2 regions of the Pseudoalteromonas sp. 2CM41L genome follow, and region 1 is predicted to be linked to the other one. Evidence: predicted binding sites of a transcription regulator. Region 1 holds the regulator's gene; the other holds the start of a gene.
What was found. The regulator sigma-54, encoded in region 1, starts transcription at its own class of promoters, with help from an activator protein. The targets are predictions, from matches to a motif close to GTTGGCACGNNNNTNGNNT.
Positions count from the first base shown of each region.

Region 1 (3,204 bases):
TTCTGAAAAACGTTTGATCAGTGTTTGATCATCACTATCTAAATAAAACAGTGTGGGTTTAGCAAAGTCAGGAAGGTACTCGAGAATATCGTTAAATTCGTCTTGTTCTTTGGGGATATTACGAACATCTATACTAACGGCTATTTTGTCATAGTTATCTGAAACACTTCGCACTAAAGAGGGCAGTAAGTTGACCGGAATATTATCTACGCAATAATAGCCTAAATCTTCAACCACGCGTAAAGCAACCGACTTACCTGAACCAGAACGGCCGCTTATGATAATTAACTCCATTTATAGCCCTTAGTATTTACTACGATTGATCAACAATTACTTGATACAGCTCTGCATCGGTTTTAGCACTACGCAGCTGTTTACAAAATTCTTTGTTGCTCAGTTTATCAGCTATGGTTGCCAGAGTCTTTAGGTGCTGTTGGTTATCGCCATCTGGTACGATGAGTGCAACAAAAATATCAACAGGGCAGTTATCAATAGCATCAAAGTTAACAGGCGTGTCGCTAACAAGTACTAAAGCCAGCGGCTCTTCTACGCCACCCATTCTGCCATGAGGAATGGCGATACCCCGGCCAATACCAGTACTGCCTAGCTTTTCTCTGCTTGCCAGCGCATTAAGAATATCTTGTTGTGGTAAGTAGGGGAGCTTTTCATGAGCTAGCTCACTGATAAACTCTAAAATTCTTTTTTTACTACTAAAAAGGACCGCAGCTTTGCTGCAGTCCTGGCATACTAATGTACTTAATTTCATAATATTAGTGTCTAGCAAGCTTCTCTTTATGTTTTATGACTTGACGATCGAGCTTGTCAATCAACGAGTCTATAGCGGCATACATATCTTGGTGCTCTGTTGAGGCAAATAAATCTGCGCCACTTACATGAATAGTCGCTTCTGCTTTTTGGTTGAGTTTTTCTACATCGAGAATGACATGCACATTGCTAATATGATCTGAGTGCCTTTCTAGCTTTGCAAATTTATTATTTACATAGTCTCTAAGTGAATCAGTTACTTCTACGTGACGACCAGTTAGGTTTAGTTGCATAAGCATTTCCTCTTTGTTTTTTACGTCTTATATCAAACTCTTTCTCTGATTTGACGGTGGAATAGCTAGCGATTCACGGTATTTTGCTATTGTGCGTCTAGCTACTTTAATTCCTTGCTCTGCCAATATATCCGCAATTTTACTATCACTCAATGGTTTAGCTGAGTTTTCCGCGGCAATTAGCTTTTTAATTAGGGCACGTATTGCGGTTGATGAACACTCTCCGCCGTTTTCAGTGCTTACGTGGCTTGAGAAAAAATACTTAAGCTCAAAAATACCACGTGGCGTATGCATATATTTTTGCGTGGTAACACGCGAAATTGTCGATTCATGCATTTCTACCATTTCAGCAACATCGTTTAAAACCATTGGCTTCATGGCTTCGGGGCCATGTTCAAAAAATGCCTGTTGCTGTTTTACAATACAGTTTGTTACTTTGAGCAGCGTGTCGTTTCTGCTTTCAAGGCTTTTTATAAACCATTTAGCTTCTTGTAAGTGAGAGCGAATAAACTGGCTATCACCACTTGATTTTACGGTACGTGACATAGCTGCGTACTGACTATTTACGCGTATTTTTGGCATGCTATCTGGATTTAGCTCTACCACCCAGCGGCCTTTTATTTTTTTAACCGACACATCCGGTATTACATACTCCGACTCTTCCCTTACTATTGTATCTGCAGGTTTTGGGTTGAGGGTATGTATTAGGGTCATGACCTCTTTAAGCTCGTCTTCTTTAAGCTTAGTCTTTTTCATTAATGTACGATAGTCGCGTGCCGCTAATAGATCAATGTGATCGGTTAAGATCATTTTAGTTTGTTCTATAAAAGGGGTGTCTTTATCAAACTGGTTTAGCTGAATGCACAAGCACTCTTGTAAACTGCGCGCGGCTATACCTACAGGGTCAAATAGCTGAATACGTTTTAAAACGGCTTCTATTTCATCAAGTTCAACTTCAACTTCGTCATCGTTTTCTTGGTTAAAGCTTTCTAAAATTTCTTCGCAACTTAGCGTTAAAATACCCGAGTCATCTACAGCTTCTACAATGGCAATAGCAATGGCTTCGTCAGTTGGGCTAAAAGGAGTAAGCTGAAGCTGCCACATTAAATACTCATGTAGCGTTTCAGTAGAGGCACCTTGATAAATAGACTCATCTTCTGGCATTGGGCCTGAGGATGCCGCAGGGGCTGCGCTCATGTACTCATCCCAAGTTACATCCATTGCCATATCATCGCTAACGGTGTCTTTATTTAAAGCTTCGCCACTGTCTTGCTCGTACTCGCTGGTTGTATCGTCAGCCGATGCGCTTACGGTTACATCATCCGTATCTGCTTTTTGTTCATTTTTTCCAGCCGACTCTTCCGTGTAATCTTGCTCTTCTACTTCTAATAGCGGGTTGCTATCAAGTGCTTCTTGTATTTCTTGCTGGAGATCCAATGTACTGAGCTGCAGCAAGCGAATCGCTTGTTGCAATTGTGGAGTCATTGTAAGTTGCTGGCCCATGCGCAGCTGTAATGATTGCCTCATGTATCTCTAACAATCCTTTTATGTTGTTATAATTAATATTAGCAGATGCTTGTAGGTGTGGCTTAAATGTTACAGCCTAAATTGCTCGCCTAAATAAACATCGCGTACAGTTTTGTCATTTAATACGTGTTCTGGGGTACCAGATGCAATTAGCTCCCCATGAGAAACAATGTAGGCTTTTTCACAAACATCAAGGGTTTCTCTTACATTGTGATCGGTAATTAATACGCCAATGCCACGGTTTTTAAGATGTTCTATTATTTTCTTTATATCTAACACTGAAATCGGATCAACACCAGCAAAAGGCTCATCCAATAAAATAAATTTGGGGTTCGCTGCCAGTGCTCTGGCAATTTCTACACGGCGGCGTTCACCACCAGAAAGCGCCATACCTTGGCTATCGCGAATATGCTGAATACTAAATTCATCAAGTAAGTTGTTAAGCGTTTCTTCTCGCGCGGCTTTATTGAGCTCTTTACGCGTTTCTAAAATAGCCATTAGGTTTTGATAAACTGTCAGCTTTCTAAATATTGATGACTCTTGCGGCAAATAGCCAATGCCTAAGCGGGCGCGGCTGTGCATAGGTAATAACGTAATGTCGTTATCATCAATAGAAATT
Region 1 is NZ_JALNTN010000006.1:160,976-164,179, reverse strand. Features, by position in the region: gene rapZ (RNase adapter RapZ) at 1-294, opposite strand, end outside; gene MTF64_RS10150 (PTS sugar transporter subunit IIA) at 314-766, opposite strand; gene hpf (ribosome hibernation promoting factor) at 771-1,058, opposite strand; gene MTF64_RS10140 (RNA polymerase factor sigma-54) at 1,086-2,585, opposite strand; gene lptB (LPS export ABC transporter ATP-binding protein) at 2,655-3,204, opposite strand, start outside.

Region 2 (3,204 bases), on a different contig from region 1:
AAAGCGAGTAGCATACCGGGGTAAATCCAAACACTTACTTTACTACGGTTAACCATAATACTGAGCAAAATGGTAAGTGTGGGCCATAAATAATTTATAACTGCCATTTCTACCGCTTGGTGGCGATTATTAGCAAGCCCTACAAACAGCGCTAAACACACCTCGTAAAGTGCAAATAAAGCAGTACCCCAAATAATATAGCGCTTATTAAACCCAGCAAACTTAGGCCGTCCCATTACCAAAATTAAAAACAGCGCGCTTACACTGTACATAAGTGCCGCCCCACCTATAGGGCCAAATAACTCCGAAACATCCCTGAGCAGAGCCACTAAACAACTCCATAATAAAATAGCGGCAATGCCATAAAGCGTGTATTTATGATTAGAAAAAAAGTCCATTAACTACCTAAAAGTACTACTTACGTTTGACGTTACGCTAACAGTAATTAGTGGGTTAAACAATTGTTGCTCATCATTTATTGTTATAAAGATGTTTTTGGCCTGAACTTAAGTGTTTGACCTTTTGGTCAGTAAAGTTACAATCATTCAACACGTTAAAAACAGCATCGCCATAATGAGCACACAAACAAAGCCAAATAAAAAAGAACTCACCCGAGTAAAAAACCAAACATTAATACTCGATGCCGCCGAGCAATTGTTTTCTCAGCTTGGTTACGATGGCACCAGTATGAGTATGGTTGCCAAAGAAGCAGGCGTTCCTAAGGCCAATATTTTATATTATTTTAAAAGCAAAGACGGCCTATACGAAAACGTAATAGACCGCATTATTGCACACTGGAACTTAGGCTTAGATAACGTAACCCCTGAGGACGACCCTGCGCATGTGTTGTATCACTATATTAAAAGCAAAGTCATACTTGCCGTAAACCAGCCGCTGCAATCACGTTTATTTGCCAGTGAAATACTGCGCGGCGCTCCTTATTTGCAAAACTACTTTAGAACCAACACACGCCCGTGGGTAAAACAAAAGGTAGATGTGTTTCAGGCCTGGATAGATGCAAACAAAATGGATAATGTTGACCCTTACCATTTATTATTTACCATTTGGTCAACTACGCAGTACTACGCCGACTTTCAGGCCGAAGTGTTACTGGTAATGAACAAATTAGAATACGACGAAACCGATGTGGCACAAATAACGCAATCAACTGCCCACATAATTTTAAAAGGTATTGGTTTAAAAATACCTGAGCACAGTGAGGCTTAACCCATGGATAACTTTACCACCCCAGACTTATTTGACGATCACCGCAATAGCGTACAAGTAGCCGACAGCGGCCTGCGCCACTTTGGTAAAAAAACCACATTTAGTGGCCAAGCAGTTACCGTTACCTGCCCAGACGATAACTCGTTTGCCGCCGACATACTGCATGAAAACGGCAAGGGTAAAGTACTGGTTATTGATGGCTTCGCTAGCAAACGCTTTGCTTTTATAGGCGATATTATGGCGGAGCGCGCGTTAAAAAACGGCTGGGAAGGCGTGATTATTAACGGCTGTTGCCGCGACATTGAAATACTTGCCACAATGGATTTACCGGTTATGGCACTGGGCTCAACCCCGCGCAGTACATTAAAGCGTGGCTTTGGAGATAAAAATCAAACAGTGACCATGCTTAGTACCACAATTAACCCTAACGATTGGCTATACGCCGATGTAAATGGCTTAATTATTAGCCCCAACGCATTACTATAAACGCCATATTTGCAACCAAGTTGGTGCAATCACGCACCAACTTGGTGTGTTTTCACCTCTAAATTACGCCTTCTTTAATACTTATATTTTTATAAATATCTGCTAAACCCCATACAAACCAAACAAAACCTGACCGAACGGACAACTTTATTGCATTTGGCATTGCTTTTGCTTAGCTTTTAGGCAATATAATAGCTAACCGATTAAAAAGCGGATCAGGCTCTGTAAAATAAAAATAAGATGTTACGCAGTGGGCTAAAAAATAATAATAACTAATTCGTCTTTTTAATCATCCTAAATCTGATTATAACCAGTTGGTCAGATTTACTTTATAACGAGTGGTGATATGAGTACCAAAACACATAATAATTTTACCGGTATTTTTTGTGACCATGGCCCTAACGCATGGCAAATACAAACCCACGGCAAACTTGTAAATAAGCGCCTTGCGGTAAAAGATGTATTTGCTGTTAAAGGCGAGCGCAACAGCGCAGGTAACCCAAGCTGGTTTAAAGCAGCAAAACCTGCACAGCAAACAGCAAGTGCCGTAAACAAACTAATGAATGAAGGTTGTCGCTTTACAGGCTTTACCCATACCGATGAGCTGGCCTACAGCTTAGAGGGCAATAACATTCACTATGGTGCAGCACAAAACCCAAAACTTAAAGGCCATGCAAGTGGCGGCTCAAGTATGGGCTCGGCAGCAGCTGTGGCGGCTAACCTAGCCGATATTGGCTTAGGCACTGATACTGGTGGCTCTATAAGGATACCTGCAAGTTATTGTGGCTTATTTGGTATAAGGCCAAGCCATAACGTAATTGAAAAAGATGGCCTAATACCGCTAGCGCCCCCATTTGATACCATTGGCTGGCTTACGCAAAATGCAGAGCTGCTAAGCGATGTAGGCAATGTACTGTTACCAAATCAAGCTATTAATAACGTTGATACTTTAGTTATTTGCGAGCCATTATTTGAGCTGGTTGACCCTGCATTACAAGCCCCACTTAAACAACTGCTTGAAAAAACCAAACCTTATTTTAAACACCATAAAGAATTTGAACTGCCTAACAGCAGCTTATTAAGCGAACTGGCTGACAGCTTTAGAATACTGCAAGGGCGAGCAATCGCAAAAACGCATAAAGATTGGCTTCAATTGCCAGGGCAACTTCCCCAGTTTGCTCCGGCAATTGCGGCACGTTTTAACATGGCGCTTGCCCTAACCGCCCAAGAAGAGCAAGAAGCACTAAATGTACAAACCCAGTGGCAAACACTAATCGCTAAAAACCTAAACACAAACAGCTGTTTATTTTTGCCAACCACACCCACAACTGCACCTAAATTGGGCGCCGACACAAGCGCCTTACGCATGCAAATAATCACCTTATCGGCCATTGCGGGCTTGAGCCGCTCGGCGCAAGTACACTTACCATTGGCTAATTTAGAAAATGGCCACCCGTATGGGTTTTCATTAATGATGAGCCACGGCAACGA
Region 2 is NZ_JALNTN010000015.1:100,014-103,217, reverse strand. Features, by position in the region: gene yddG (aromatic amino acid DMT transporter YddG) at 1-398, opposite strand, end outside; gene MTF64_RS15945 (TetR/AcrR family transcriptional regulator) at 574-1,227, shown strand; gene MTF64_RS15940 (putative 4-hydroxy-4-methyl-2-oxoglutarate aldolase) at 1,231-1,713, shown strand; gene MTF64_RS15935 (amidase family protein) at 2,060-3,204, shown strand, end outside.
Region 2: a site for sigma-54 is predicted at 1,869-1,887, ahead of MTF64_RS15935 (amidase family protein). Genes of this name have one in related genera too.